One region of the Streptomyces sp. NPDC048352 genome, then DNA from elsewhere that is predicted to be linked to it. Evidence: riboswitches for the same ligand, from Rfam matches in the RefSeq annotation. Region 1 holds a riboswitch; the other holds the start of a gene.

Region 1 (7,624 bases):
TTCACCGGCTTCACCGGTTACTCGCTGCCGGACGACCTGCTCTCGGGCACCGGTGTCCGCTTCATGCAGGGCGCCATCCTCTCCGTCCCGGTCGTCGGCACCTACCTGTCGATGTTCCTCTTCGGCGGGGAGTTCCCGGGCGGCGACTTCGTCGCGCGGTTCTACTCGGTGCACATCCTGCTGCTGCCCGGCATCATGATGGGCCTGCTGGTCGCGCACCTGATCCTGGTGTTCTTCCACAAGCACACCCAGTTCGCCGGCCCCGGCAAGACGAACAGCAACGTCGTCGGCATGCCGCTGCTGCCCGTCTACATGGCCAAGGCCGGAGGCTTCTTCTTCCTGGTCTTCGGTGTCATCGCGGCCGTCGCGGCGATCGCCTCGATCAACCCGATCTGGGCGCTCGGCCCGTACCGCCCGGACCACGTGTCCACCGGTGCGCAGCCCGACTGGTACATGGGTATGCCGGAAGGCCTCATCCGTGCCATGCCCGGCTGGGAGATCAACCTGTGGGGCCACACGCTCGTCCTGGGCGTGTTCATCCCGCTGCTGCTCTTCCCGCTGGTCCTCGGCGCGATCGCCGTCTGGCCGTTCATCGAGTCCTGGGTCACCGGCGACAAGCGCGAGCACCACATCCTGGACCGCCCGCGCAACGTCCCGACCCGTACGGCCTTCGGTGTCGCCTGGATCGCGGAGTACATCGTGCTCCTCATCGGCGGCGGCAACGACATGTTCGCCCAGTACTTCCACCTGTCGATCAACTCGATCACGTGGTTCGTCCGGATCGGCTTCTTCGTCGTCCCGGTCCTGGCCTTCATCGCCACCAAGCGGATCTGCCTCGGCCTCCAGCGCCGGGACCACGACAAGGTGCTGCACGGTCGCGAGACCGGCATCATCAAGCGCCTGCCGCACGGTGAGTTCGTCGAGGTCCACGAGCCGCTGTCGCAGGCCAAGCTGCACACGCTCACCGCGCACGAGCAGTACCGGCCCGTCGAGATCGGCCCCACGGTCGACGAGAACGGTGTCGAGCGCAAGGTGACGCGCGGCGAGAAGCTGCGCGCGAAGCTCAGCAAGGGCTTCTACGCGGAGAACAACCAGATTCCGAAGCCCACGGTGGAGGAGTACAAGGAGATCCAGGCCGGCCACGGCCACCACTGATCTCCGGTCCGACCGCTTGAGGGACCGGCTCCGGCCGGTCCCCGTGTCGCCACGGCAAGAGCCCCGTCCAGTGTCTGGACGGGGCTCTTTGCCGCCTCCGGGGCTGGATAGGCTGTGATCGTCCCCATGGGACGTGCGACCCCGACGAAGCAGCAGGAGCTGACCATGAACGTTGCGACCCCGGCAGGCGGCGACAGCGTGGCGGCCCGCGGCTGGCCGGGCATCCTGGAGGCCCTGCTCAACCGCCAGGACCTCGCCACCGACGACACCGCCTGGGCGATGGAGCGGATCATGCGCGGCGAGGCCACCGACGCGCAGATCGCGGGCTTCGCGGTGGCCCTCCGGGCCAAGGGCGAGACCGTGGAGGAGTACACGGGCCTGGTCCGCACGATGTACGCCCACGCCAACCTGATCGAGGTGCCCGGACGGACCCTGGACATCGTCGGCACCGGCGGTGACGGCGCCAAGACGGTCAACATCTCGACCATGTCCGCCGTCGTGGCGGCCGGCGCGGGCGCCAAGGTCGTCAAGCACGGCAACCGGGCCGCGTCCTCCGCCAGCGGCTCCTCCGACGTCCTGGAGAAGCTCGGCGTCAACCTCGGCCTGACCCCGGAGCGGGTGGCGCAGGTCGCGGAGGAGGCCGGAATCACCTTCTGCGCCGCGGTGGTCTTCCACCCGGCCCTGCGGTACGCCGCCTCCGCGCGACGGGACCTCGGGGTGCGCACCGCGTTCAACGGCCTCGGCCCGCTCACCAACCCCGCCCGGGTCACGGCCCAGGCGGTCGGGGTGGCGGACGCGCGGCTGGCCCCGATCATGGCGGGGGTGCTCGCCGAGCGGAACACCTCCGCGCTGGTCTTCCGCGGCGACGACGGCCTGGACGAGCTGACCACCACCGGGACCTCCCGGGTGTGGTGGGTGCGCGAGGGCCGGATCACGGAGCACGCCTTCGACCCGCGTGACGTGGGCATCGCGACGGTCGACATCTCTGCCCTGCGCGGCGGGGACCCGTCGTACAACGCCGACGTCGCCCGCCGCCTGCTGGCCGGCGAGACCGGCCCGGTGCGCGACGCGGTGCTGCTGAACTCCGCGGCCGCCCTGGTGGCCCTGGACCCGGGCACCGGCTCGCTGGAGGAGCAGCTGACGGCGGGCATCGCCCGCGCGGCGGACGCGATCGACTCGGGTGCGGCCCGGGCCGCGCTGGAGCGCTGGGTGGCGGCCACCAACGCCTGACCCCTCCGCACCGAAGACCCCGGTCCACATCGTGGACCGGGGTCTTGCGCGCGGAGGATCATGTGGCAGGATGCTCCCCAAGGTCACGAGTGACAGCGTTTTGGCCCCGGCTTGCTGTCCGGCAACCCTCCTTCCGTGGCGGGGTGCCCCGGGTGATGACCAGGTCGTAGGCAGAAAGGCCTACGGCAAGCGCGGATCCCTCGACACCAGGGGTCCTGGTCTCTCGAGGAGCGTTTTCCGTGAGCAAGCGAATGCGATAGGGCGACTCCGCCCCTTCTTCACCCCCCGGACCAGGGCCACTTCCGTGCACCCCCGTTCGTTCCGGGGCCCTCCCGTACCCCTCCGGTCGGCCGCCGAGCCGTACCCGCGTACGGGCACACCGAAGCCATTCAGCCCTGCCTGCCGGGAGATACCGCCATGTCCGCATCCCTGAACGCCGCCGCTGCCGCCACCGCCACCGCCACCGACCCCGCCTGTGACGCGCCTCTGCCGGTCCTCGGCCGCGACGTCACCGTGCCGCTCGTCACCGGCGGTGAGGTCACCTACGCCGCCCTCGACTACGCGGCCAGCGCCCCCGCGCTCCAGCGGGTCTGGGACGACGTCGCCGCGTACGCCCCGTACTACGGCAGCGTCCACCGTGGCGCCGGCTACCTCTCGCAGCTGTCCACCGACCTCTTCGAGCAGAGCCGGACCACCGTCGCCGACTTCCTCGACTGCCGCCCCGGCGACCAGGTGGTCTTCACCCGGTCCACCACCGACTCCCTCAACCTGCTCGCCGCCGCGCTCCCCGCCGACTGCCAGGTCTTCGTCTTCGAGACCGAGCACCACGCCTCGCTGCTGCCCTGGGGCGACGCCCGGGTCACCTACCTCAACGCCCCCCGCACGCCCGGCGAGGCCGTCGCCACCCTGGAACGTGCGCTCGCCGACCGCGACCCGTACGGGCCGGCGCTGGTCTGCGTCACCGGCGCCTCCAACGTCACCGGCGAGCTGTGGCCGGTCCGGGAGCTGGCCGCCGCCGCGCACGCCCACGGCGCCCGGATCGTCCTGGACGCCGCCCAGCTGGCCCCCCACCACCCCGTCTCCGTACGGGAGCTGGACGTGGACTGGGTCGCCTTCTCCGGGCACAAGCTGTACGCGCCCTTCGGCTCGGGCGTGCTCGCCGGCCGCGCCGACTGGCTCCAGGAGGCGGAGCCGTACCTCGCCGGCGGCGGCGCCTCCCGCAAGGTCGCCCGCCGCGAGGACGGCGGCGTGGACGTCGAGTGGCACACCACCGCCGCCCGCCACGAGGCCGGATCCCCGAACGTCATCGGGGTCTACTCCATCGCCTCCGCCTGCCGCGCCCTGACCGAGGCCGGCTTCGACGCCCTCGTCGCCCGCGAGCGCCACCTCATCGCCAAGGTCCGCGAGGGCCTGGCCGGGGTCCCCGCCGTGCGCGTGCTGTCCCTGTTCGGGGACGACGCCCCGCGCGTCGGCGTCATCTCCTTCGTCGTCGACGGCTGGAACAGCTCGCACTTCGCGGCCGCGCTGTCCGCCGAGTACGGGATCGGCGTGCGCGACGGACTGTTCTGCGCCCACCCGCTGGTGCGGACCCTGCTCGGCAGCGAGCCGCAGGCCCAGGGGGAGTGCGGGGCGCCGGAGGCGGCGCCGGGGGAGCGGTCGCTGAACGCGATCCGGGTCAGCTTCGGGGCCGGCACCCCGGACGAGCACGTGGAGCGCTTCGTGCGCGCGGTACGGGAACTCGTCGCGGACGGCGCCAAGTGGCAGTACCGCACGGAGGAGGGCCGCTGCGTCCCGGCGGTGTAGCGCGGGCGCCGGCGCGGCGGCCGCCCCGCACCGCCGTGCGGGGCACGGGCCGGTCCCGGAGCGGGGCTACGCGTCGAGGCCGATGGCGAAGGCGGCTTCCAGGTCGTGCTGGGAGTACGTGCGGAACGCCACGTGGGTGTCCGTCGCCTCGACGCCCGGGATCTTGCTGATGCGGCCCGGGATGATGTCCGCGAGGTTCTCGTGGCGGGCGACGCGGACCAGGGCGATCAGGTCGTACGTGCCGGTGACGGAGTAGACCTCGCTGACGCTGTCCAGCTGGGCGATGGACTCGGCGATCTCGGGGATGCGGTCCACGCTGGTCTTGATGAGCACGATCGCGGTGATCACGGTTGGCTGTCTCCCTCGCCGGCAGTCACTGGTCTCCTCACTCTAGTCGCCCGGCGATAGCGTCCCCAGGCGTAGAGGAAGCCCAGCGAGAAGCCCACCACATGGGCCAGGTAGGCCACTCCGGGACCGCTTCCCGCCCGGTGCGCCGCCAGCCACTGGAGGCCGAACCAGAACACCAGCACGATCCAGGCCGGGAAGCGCAGCGGCAGGAAGAACAGGAACGGGAACAGGCTGGTCACCCGGGCGCGTGGGAAGAGGCACAGGAAGGCCCCGAGCGCCGCCGAGATCGCCCCCGACGCCCCGACCAGGGTCTGGTCCGAGGCCGCGTTGGCCGCCGCGTAGGCCGCGAGCGCCAGGTATCCCGTACAGACGTAGAAGACGAGGAAGGGCGCCCGGCCCATGCGCTCTTCCGTCATGGTGCCGAAGACGTAGAGGAACAGCATGTTCCCGAGCAGGTGCAGCCAGCTGCCGTGCACGAAGAGCGCCGTGAGCGGCGTCAGCAGCGGGCGCACCGCGCCCGAGAACAGCTCGTCCGGGACGACGCCCCAGTGCCGGAAGTACGCCGTGCCCGTCGAGACCAGCCGCTCGCCCGTCCCGTAGTCCGGGTTCAGGCCGGAAGCCGGGCCGATGACGAACACCACGCAGCAGCCGGCGATCAGCGCGTACGTCACCACGGGGCCCCGGGCGGCCTCGCACAGGGTCCGCCACTTTACGATCATGCGACAGAGCATGACGCAGACGCACCCGCCTGAGGGTGGTGCCAGGCCGTAGGGTTACGTGCTGCGGTCCGCCGACCGCGCCGTACCGCTTTAATTGAATGAGCTACGAAGGAGAGAGCGGCCTGATGACGGTTCCCCTGCCGACCGACACCACCCGGTGGCGCTGCACCCTGTGCGGCAACCTCACGCGGTTCGATGTCACCCGATCGTCGAAGGTCGTGGAGTACGTCCACCTCGATCTCGCCGGGGAGCCCAAGGTCGAGGAGCGCGAGGTGGTCAGTGAGACCATCGAGTCGGTCCGCTGCCGCTGGTGCAACGCGGTGGACCAGATCGAGCTCGTGGACAGGCCGGGCACCGACTCCTGACGGAGCCGGGCCCACAGTAGATCACGGTAGGGGTGACGGAGAGTGGAGCCAGCAAGCGGCGCGAGGCCGGCCGACGCGGCCGGTGACGCCGCGGAGGTCCTCGACCGCCCGCTGCCTGAAGGCGTGCGGCGCCGGGTCGTCGCGATCGTCTCGGACGCCTTCGGCGGTCTGACGGTCGCGGACCTCCCGGCGCAGCTGCGCCAGTACGCCCGTTTCACCCCGACCCGGCGCGCCAAGTTCGCGGGCACCGCGATGGCCGCCGCGGTGGAGACCGACGGGGTCTTCCGCAGCCGGATCGCGGAGAAGCTGCGCGAGGCGCAGCCGGAGCTGGCCGGGGCCCTGGAGGCCGGGGCCCCTCCCGCCGCCGCCGACCCGCTGGACGTCGCCGCGGCGGCGTACGTGCTGCGCCCGGCCGGCTGGGTGAAGCTGGTGGCCGCCGCCGGCGAGGAGGCGCAGCGCGCCGACGCCGAGCGGGTCGGTGACGAAACCCGGCGGGAGCTGGAACGGCTGCGCGAGGAGCTGGCGCAGCTGAAGGAGGCCCAGCGGACCGGCGGCGACCAGGTGCGCGCCGAGCTGGAGGCCGCCCGCAAGGAAGCGGAATCGCTTCAGCGCAAGCTGCGCAGCGCCTTGAGCGACGTCAAGCGGGGTGAGGCGGCGCTGCGCAAGGTGGGCGCCGAGATCGACGGGATCCGCGGTGAGGCGGCCGCGCAGGTGGCCGCCGCCGAGACCGAGACCCGGCGCCTCAAGGCCCGTCTCGCGGAGGTGGAGTCGGCGCTGGAGACCTCGCGCCGGGCCGCCCGGGAGGGGCGCAGCACCGAGGACATGCGGCTGCGGCTGCTGCTGGACACCGTGCTGGACGCGGCGGCGGGGCTGCGGCGCGAGCTGGCGCTGCCGCCGGTCTCGACCCGGCCGGCCGACACGGTGGAGGCGGTGGAGCCGGGCCGGATGACCCCGAAGGACATCGCGGCGCGCGCTCTTTCGGAGACCGATCCGGCCCTGCTGGACCAGCTGTTGGCGCTTCCCCAGGCGCACCTGGTGGTCGACGGCTACAACGTGACGAAGACCGGCTATCCGACGATGCCGCTGGAGAAGCAGCGGCTGCGGCTGCTGGGCGGGCTGTCGATGCTGGCCGCGCAGACGGGCGCCGAGATGACGTGCGTCTTCGACGGCGCGGAGCTGGCGGCGCCGGTGCTGCTGGCACCGCCGCGCGGGGTGCGGGTGCTGTTCTCCAAGGCGGGCGTGACGGCCGACGAGTTGATCCGCCAGCTGGTGCGGGCCGAGCCGCCCGGCCGGCCGGTGGTCGTGGTCTCCACCGACCGTGAGGTGGCCGACGGGGTCGCGAAGGCCGGAGCCCGGCCGGTGGCGTCCGCATTGCTGCTCAAGCGGCTTTCGCGCGTTTCGTAACTACTGGGCCCGATGTCGGGATTGACGGTGCAAGCGGAAGACGCACCGTCAGCCCCTCGGCACGCAGCGTGGGCCGACGGTAAAAGAAGCGGAACGGCTGCGGATTTTTGCTGCCGGGGATTTGAAGTGATCAGAGGCGGGTCACTAGGGTCTGCTCAAACCTCCGTGCGGTAGGTCACCCATTCGGGTACGGGCGGAGGTGCCGCCGAACGTGCCCGTTCGTCTTCGGCGGCTCTAGGAAGAAGGAGCTCGCCCCCGTGGCGTCCCACCGTCGACCCAAGCAGCCGACCCGCACGCGCGTGACCGTGCTCACCGCCACCGCCGCCGCGGCGGTCGCCCTCTCCTCGCAGTCCGCCGTGGCCGCGCCGGACAAGCCGAACAAGGACGAGGTCAAGGCCAAGGTCGACGCCCTCTACGAGGAGGCCGAGCAGGCCACCGAGAAGTTCAACGGGGCCCGCGAGCACCAGGAGAAGCTGGAGAAGGAGATCGCCCAGCTCCAGGACGCGGTGGCCCGTGACCAGGGCGGGCTCAACGACCTGCGCAACACCCTCGGTTCGATGGCCACCGCCCAGTACCGCGGCGGCGGCATCGACCCGTCCG
Region 2 (7,624 bases), on a different contig from region 1:
GCCCTCGCCCACGCCCCGGGCACCGTCAACCGCCTGCGCCGCATCCGCGAGGCCCAGCGGGCACGGCGCTAGGCCGTCGCGGAGGCGGGGTGGGCGGGTCAGGGCCGCCCCGGTAGGGTCGTCCGTATGGGGAGCCAGCCGCACGACCTGCCGCCTATGCCCGTGCCCGCCACCGCAGCCGGACGCGAGGGACTCGAAGCCCTCCTGCGCACGCCGCGCAGAGCCGTCGTCGCGCTCGACTTCGACGGCACCCTCGCCGAGATCGTCCCCGACCCCGACCAGGCCCGCGCCCACCCCGCCGCCGTCCCGGCGCTCGCCGAGCTGGCGCCCCGGGTCGACGCGGTCGCCGTCGTCACCGGCCGCCCGGCGGGCGTCGCCGTACGCCACGGCGGCTTCGCGGGCGTGCCCGGGCTGGAGCACCTCGTGGTCCTGGGCCACTACGGCGCCGAGCGCTGGGACGCGGTCACCGGCAGCGTCCGCGCCCCCGCCGAACACCCCGGGGTCGCCGCCGTACGGGCGGAGCTGCCGGGCTTCCTGGACGCGATCGGGGCGTGGCGCGGGACCTGGATCGAGGAGAAGGGCCGGGCGCTGGCCGTCCACACCCGCCGCGCCGAGGACCCGGAGGCCGCCTTCCAGGCCCTGCGCGAGCCCCTCGCGGAGCTGGCGGCCCGGCACGGGCTGATGGTCGAGCCGGGCCGGGCGGTGCTGGAGCTGCGCCCGCCGGGCATGGACAAGGGCGTCGCCCTGACGGAGTTCCTGGCCGAGCGGGACGCCGAGGCCGTCCTGTACGCGGGGGACGACCTGGGTGACCTCGCGGCTTTTTCGGCGGTGGAGAAGCGCCGCGCCGACGGCCTCCCGGGGCTGCTGGTGTGCAGCGGCTCGGCGGAAGTCCCCGAACTCGCGGCCCGAGCCGACCTGGTCCTCCCGGGCCCGGCGGCGGTGACGGCCTTCCTGGCCCGCCTGGCGGCGGCCCTCCGGGACGCGTAGCCGGGCCGGGCCCGGGGAGCGGGCCAGGACACCGCTCCCCGTCCGTCCCCCCGTCCCCCGCCCCCTCACCCCCGCAGGGCCTCCAGTTGTGCCGTGAACCAGGCCGACGGGGGGAGGGTCGTGGCGGCTGCCGCGAGGCGTTTGGTGCGGGCCGTGCGCTCCTCCGGCGGCATCGACAGGGCCTCGTGGAGTGCGGCGGCCGTCGCCGAGACGTCGTACGGGGTGACCGTCAGGGCGTCCCCGCGCAGTTCCTCGTACGCCCCCGCCCCCGTGGACAGGACCAGCGCGCAGCCCTCCTCCGACACCACCGGAATCTCCTTCGCGACGAGGTTCATCCCGTCCCGCACCGGGTTGATCAGGGCCACGTCCGCCAGGCGGTACGCGGCCAGCGAGCGCGCGAAGTCGTCCTCCACGGAGAGGAGGACCGGCTGCCAGTCCTCGGTGCCGAACTCCGCGTTGATCTCCGTGGCCAGGTCGCGGACGGACGCGGTGTAGTCCCGGTACACCTTCAGGTCCTGCCGGGAGGGGTACGCGGACGCCAGGTGCACCACGCGGCCGCGCCACTCGGGGTGGACCGTCAGCAGCTCCCGGTAGGCCAGCAGCCCGCGCAGGATGTTCTTCGACAGTTCGGTGCGGTCGACGCGGACGATGGTCTTGCGGTCGCCGACCTCCGCCCGCAGCGCCGCCAGCTTGTCGTCCACCTCGGGGCGGTGGGCGAGGGCCCGCAGGTCGTCCCCGTCGACGCCGAGGGCGAAGACCCCGACGTCGGTGCGCTTGTGCCGCACGGGGCTGTTGGGGTTCTTGTGGACGTAGCGGGCCTCCGCCGGATCCACCCCGGCCGGGGACTTCGGCTCGGCGATGCCCCGCTCGTCGTCCAGGTGCGCGCCGGCCATGAAGGTGTGCGCCCACGCCCAGGTGTGGAAGCCCACCAGGTCCGCGCCCAGCATCCCCCACACCAGCCGGCTGCGGACGTCGTCCGGGAGCATGTCCAGGAACTCCCGCGACGCCCAGGGGGTGTGCGTGAAGTGGGCGATCCGCAGGTCCGGCCGCAGTTCGCGCAGGGCGCCCGGGACCAGGGCCAGGTGGTAGTCCTGGACCAGGACCGACGCGCCCTCGGCGGCCTCCTCGGCCAGCGCTTCGGCGAAGGCCTGGTTGTAGGCGGCGTACGACTCCCAGCGGCGGCGGAACGCCGCGTCGAAGACCGGCTCGCGCGGGACGTCGTAGAGGTGGTGGTGGGTGAACCAGAGCACCGAGTTGGCGATGCCGTTGTACGCGTCGTCGTACACCGCCGGGTCGATGTCCAGCATCCGGACGCCCGGCTCGGAAACGCCCCGGCGGACCGCCTCCCGGTCGGCGTCGGACAGGGCCGCGCAGATCCACAGGGCCTCCGGCTGCGCGGCGAGCGCCGCGGACAGGCCGGAGACCAGGCCGCCACCGCCGCGGCGTGCGCTGAGGGTGCCGTCGGCGGCGAGGGCGTACGAGAGCGGGCCGCGGTTGGCGGCGACGAGTACCTGAGAAGCCATGCCGCGAACCTAGCCCGGGTCCTCCTCGCTCAAACGTCCGGGAATTGTCCGGTTCGTCACGCCCTGGCCGCGCCGCGCCCCGCGCCACCCGCGCGGCCCGCGCCTCACGCCACCCGCCGGCCCGCGTACTCCTCGACCTCCACCATCGGCGGCCGCTCCTCCGTGTCCACGGGGTACGTGCGCGGAACGAACCCGTCCGGCCCCCGCTCGAACTGCGTCAGCTCCGGCCGTACGAGATGGCCGCGCGAGAGCCGCAGCTGCGCGGTGCGGTAGATCGCCGCGGCCATCCGGCCCAGCGCCCGCCCGTCCTGGTGCCGGTGCAGCCGGACCCCCACGTCCACCTGGGCCAGCGCGTCCAGCCCGGCCGTGTGCAGCGCGTCCACCAGCAGGCCCAGTTCCACCCCGTACCCGACGGGGAACGGCAGCCGCTCCAGCAGGGAGCGGCGTACCGCGTACTCACCCCCCAGCGGCTGGACGAACCCCGCCAGCTGCGGCCAGTGGAGGTTCAGCAGGGGCCGTGCCACCAGCTCCGTCACCCGGCCGCCCTGCCCGGGCGCGTCCCCCAGCGGGCGGTCGTACATCGCCTTGACGAACTGCACCTGCGGGTCGGTCAGCAGCGGCCCGACGATCCCCGAGACGAAGACGGAGTCGAAGTCCCGCAGGTCGGCGTCCACGAAGCAGACGACGTCCCCGGTCGTGGCCAGCAGCGAGCGCCACAGCACCTCGCCCTTGCCCGGCAGGGCCGGGAGCCGCGGCAGGATCGCGTCGCGGTGCACCACCCGGGCGCCGGCCTCCGCCGCGACCTCGGCCGTACGGTCGGTGGAGCCCGAGTCGACCACCACCAGCTCGTCCACCAGCGGGACCGCGAGCCCCTCCATCAGGTCGCGCCGGATCACCTCGACGATCTGCCCGACGGTGGCCTCCTCGTCGAGCGCGGGCAGCACCACGCTGACCGTCGTCCCGGCCGCCCGTTTCCGGTCGAGCAGCTGGTCGAGCGGTCGGTCGGCGGCGGACCAGGAGCGGTCTGCCAGCCAGCGCTCCACCTCATCCAGCACTCTCAGCACTCCCTGGCTTCTCTGCGGCACTCGGCGGTTTGCGGCCGAATCGTGATCCATCTCGCGGTTCGGACGGCTGTCTCAACCGCCCGTCCCTTCGGTTACAGTCTTGAACAACGCGAAGGACCGCCGCATGCCGGGGGTCCCGCGCGACAAACGCACCGGCGCGCCACAGAGCGCGTGTGCCGGTGCCATACCGCTCATCCAGAGGGGCAGAGGGACACGGCCCGTTGAAGCCCCGGCAACCCTCCAGTCGGTTCTCGCACGCGCGGGGCCCCGGCTAGGGAAGGTGCCAATTCCGTCTCATGGCGAAGTGCGCCATGGGGAAGATGAGGAGAAAGGGCCTCGCCATCATGGCTGCACAGACTGTCGCCACCTCTGCCGATCTCGGACCCGCCACCGGCCTTTCCTGTCGCGAGTGCGGTACCCGCTTCGAACTGGGCCCCATCTTCGCCTGCGCCGAGTGCTTCGGCCCGCTGGAAGTGGCCTACGAACTGCCGCTCGGCGACCCCGAGGCCCTGCGCGCCGCGATCGAGGCCGGCCCGGACAACATCTGGCGCTACGCGCCGCTGCTGCCCGTCCCGGCGGACGTGGCCTCCAAGCCGAGCCTGAACCCCGGCTTCACCCAGCTCGTGGACGCGCAGAACCTGGCCAAGGAGCTGGGCGTCACCGGCAAGCTCTACGTCAAGGACGACTCCGGCAACCCGACGCACTCCTTCAAGGACCGCGTCGTCGCCATCGCCGTCGAGGCCGCCCGCGCCTTCGGCTTCACCACCCTCTCCTGCTCCTCCACCGGCAACCTGGCCGGCGCCGTCGGCGCCGCGGCCGCCCGGGCCGGATTCCGCTCCTGCGTGTTCATCCCGCACGACCTGGAGCAGGGCAAGGTCGTCATGGCCGGTGTCTACGGCGGCGACCTCGTCGGCATCGAGGGCAACTACGACGACGTCAACCGCTTCTGCTCCGAGCTCATCGGCGACCCGCTGGGCGAGGGCTGGGGCTTCGTCAACGTCAACCTGCGCCCCTACTACGGCGAGGGCTCCAAGACCCTGGCGTACGAGATCTGCGAGCAGCTCGGCTGGCAACTGCCCGACCAGATCGTCGTCCCGATCGCGTCCGGCTCCCAGCTGACGAAGATCGACAAGGGCCTCCAGGAGCTGATCAAGCTCGGCCTGGTCGAGGACAAGCCCTACAAGATCTTCGGCGCCCAGGCCGAGGGCTGCTCCCCGGTCTCGACCGCCTTCAAGGCCGGCCACGACGTGGTCCGCCCGCAGAAGCCGAACACCATCGCCAAGTCGCTGGCCATCGGCAACCCGGCGGACGGCCCGTACGTCCTGGACATCGCGCGGCGCACCGGCGGCTACGTCGAGGACGTCACCGACGAGCAGGTCGTCGAGGCCATCAAGATCCTCGCGCGGGCCGAGGGCATCTTCGCCGAGACCGCGGGCGGCGTGACCGTCGGCGTGACGAAGAAGCTCATCGAGAACGGGCTGCTCGACCCGGCGCTGACGACCGTCGTCCTGAACACCGGTGACGGCCTCAAGACCCTGGAGGCGGTGTCCGGGGACACCGGGCAGACCGCCACCATCCGCCCGAGCCTGGACGCGTTCCGCGCCGCCGGGCTGGCCTGACCCTTCCCTCCGACACCCGGAAAGGCGGTAGCGCCATGAGCGTCAACGTCCGCATCCCCACCATCCTGCGCACCTACACCGGCGGCGTCGCCGAGGTCCCGGCCGAGGGCTCGACCCTCGCCGAGGTCATCGACTCCCTGGAGCAGAACCACCCGGGCATCGCCGCGCGCGTCCTGGACGACCAGGGCAAGCTGCGCCGCTTCGTGAACGTCTACGTCAACGACGACGACGTGCGCTTCGAGGGCGGCCTGCAGACGGCGACGCCGGACGGCGCGGGCGTCTCGATCATCCCCGCCGTCGCCGGCGGCTGCTGACGCGCGGGTGACGCGCTGACCTTTCATAAACAGAATTGCCCCCTCCGCTAATAAGCGGAGGGGGCAATTCTGCTTGATTGGGCGCGGTAGAGTTGGGCAGTCCCCTCCGCTGTTCTTGCCCGCCGCATATGAGCGGGCCGCCGGATGGTTGACATTGAGTCAACATGCGCGTGCCTTTTGGGCCTTTGGTGCCGCTTGTCTGGCCCGAGTTGCCCTGGAATACTGCAAATTTTCACTCTATTTCAAGCTTTCCGCGTGTCCAGATTTCTCGGCGGATTGACCTGTTGCTGACAGCACCGGTGCGGATACATTCAGCCGCGGTCGAGGCGTTCCGGCGCAAGTTCTGACCCGGGACCGCGAAGTGCGGTCCCGCGCAAGGGCCAGTAATAGGGGAGTTAGGCATGGCTCAGGGCACCGTCAAGTGGTTCAACGCGGAGAAGGGCTACGGCTTCATCGCGGTCGACGGTGGTGCGGATGTGTTCGTCCACTACAGCGCCATCCAGATGGACGGGTACCGCACCCTTGAAGAGGGTCAGCGGGTCGAGTTCGAGATCTCGCAGGGCCAGAAGGGTCCGCAGGCTGACATGGTCAAGCTCGCGGCCGGCTGAGTCGAAGCGCGATCGGCCACCGACGCTCGCACACACGCATGAGGGGCCCACATCCTGGACAGGGATGCGGGCCCCTCCTGCGTGTCGGCCCCAGGTCGCCTGCGTGTTGCCGGAAGCCGCTTGCACTCGCGGGGGTCGAGTGCTAATCATTGGCGTTAGCACTCTCCTGGTGAGAGTGCTACTCAGACGAGGACCGGGCCGGTGAGGCCCGCAGGGTCCGGCGGGAAGGAACCGCCGGGTCCGCAGGCCGTCCGTCGCGGGCGCGGGCGCGGTCCGGAGCAATCCACCCTCCCCTGACGCCTGGCGGCGTAGGGGGAACCCCAGTCCTGGAGGACCACTTCAGATGGCCAAGATCATTGCGTTCAACGAGGAGGCCCGGCGCGGTCTCGAGCGTGGCATGAACCAGCTCGCCGACGCCGTCAAGGTCACCCTTGGCCCCAAGGGTCGCAACGTCGTCCTTGAGAAGAAGTGGGGCGCGCCCACGATCACCAACGACGGCGTCTCCATCGCCAAGGAGATCGAGCTCGAGGACCCGTACGAGAAGATCGGCGCCGAGCTGGTCAAGGAAGTCGCCAAGAAGACGGACGACGTCGCCGGCGACGGTACGACCACCGCCACCGTCCTCGCCCAGGCGCTCGTCCGCGAGGGCCTGCGCAACGTGGCCGCCGGTGCCAACCCGATGGCCCTCAAGCGCGGTATCGAGAAGGCCGTCGAGGCCGTCTCCGCTGCCCTGCTGGCCCAGGCCAAGGATGTCGAGACCAAGGAGCAGATCGCTTCCACGGCCTCCATCTCCGCCGCCGACACCCAGATCGGCGAGCTCATCGCCGAGGCCATGGACAAGGTCGGCAAGGAAGGCGTCATCACCGTCGAGGAGTCCCAGACCTTCGGTCTGGAGCTGGAGCTCACCGAGGGCATGCGCTTCGACAAGGGCTACATCTCGGCGTACTTCGCCACCGACATGGAGCGTATGGAGGCGTCCCTGGACGACCCGTACATCCTGATCGTCAACTCCAAGATCGGCTCGGTCAAGGACCTGCTGCCGCTCCTGGAGAAGGTCATGCAGTCCGGCAAGCCGCTGCTGATCATCGCCGAGGACGTCGAGGGCGAGGCCCTGTCGACCCTGGTCGTCAACAAGATCCGCGGCACCTTCAAGTCCGTCGCCGTCAAGGCCCCGGGCTTCGGCGACCGCCGCAAGGCCATGCTCGGCGACATCGCCATCCTCACGGGCGGCACGGTCATCTCCGAGGAGGTCGGCCTCAAGCTGGAGAACGCCGGTCTCGACCTGCTCGGCCGCGCCCGCAAGGTCGTCATCACCAAGGACGAGACCACCATCGTCGACGGTGCCGGTGACAGCGACCAGGTCCAGGGCCGCGTCAACCAGATCCGCGCCGAGATCGAGAACTCCGACTCGGACTACGACCGCGAGAAGCTCCAGGAGCGCCTCGCGAAGCTGGCCGGCGGCGTGGCCGTCATCAAGGCCGGTGCCGCGACCGAGGTCGAGCTCAAGGA

What was found. A riboswitch is a leader RNA that binds a small molecule or an ion and turns the genes downstream of it on or off. The one in region 1 is predicted to bind S-adenosylmethionine.
Region 2: linked by a shared signal. The riboswitch ahead of thrC (threonine synthase) and the one ahead of AB0D45_RS31065 (aminotransferase class V-fold PLP-dependent enzyme) in region 1 are both predicted to bind S-adenosylmethionine.

Annotation. Positions count from the first base shown of each region.
Region 1 covers NZ_JBEZKZ010000094.1:4,565-12,188, reverse strand. Annotated here, with positions in the region: gene AB0D45_RS31075 (cytochrome bc complex cytochrome b subunit) at 1-1,155, shown strand, start outside; gene trpD (anthranilate phosphoribosyltransferase) at 1,321-2,385, shown strand; SAM riboswitch class IV at 2,467-2,583, shown strand; gene AB0D45_RS31065 (aminotransferase class V-fold PLP-dependent enzyme) at 2,803-4,188, shown strand; gene AB0D45_RS31060 (Lrp/AsnC ligand binding domain-containing protein) at 4,255-4,536, opposite strand; gene AB0D45_RS31055 (rhomboid family intramembrane serine protease) at 4,533-5,267, opposite strand; gene AB0D45_RS31050 (hypothetical protein) at 5,381-5,620, shown strand; gene AB0D45_RS31045 (NYN domain-containing protein) at 5,663-7,024, shown strand; gene AB0D45_RS31040 (NlpC/P60 family protein) at 7,282-7,624, shown strand, end outside.
Region 2 covers NZ_JBEZKZ010000024.1:13,465-21,088, reverse strand. Annotated here, with positions in the region: gene AB0D45_RS15235 (DUF3263 domain-containing protein) at 1-72, shown strand, start outside; gene otsB (trehalose-phosphatase) at 127-987, shown strand; gene AB0D45_RS15225 (trehalose-6-phosphate synthase) at 1,053-2,510, opposite strand; gene AB0D45_RS15220 (glucosyl-3-phosphoglycerate synthase) at 2,615-3,565, opposite strand; SAM riboswitch class I at 3,763-3,901, shown strand; gene thrC (threonine synthase) at 3,919-5,193, shown strand; gene AB0D45_RS15210 (MoaD/ThiS family protein) at 5,229-5,507, shown strand; gene AB0D45_RS15205 (cold-shock protein) at 5,909-6,115, shown strand; gene groL (chaperonin GroEL) at 6,459-7,624, shown strand, end outside.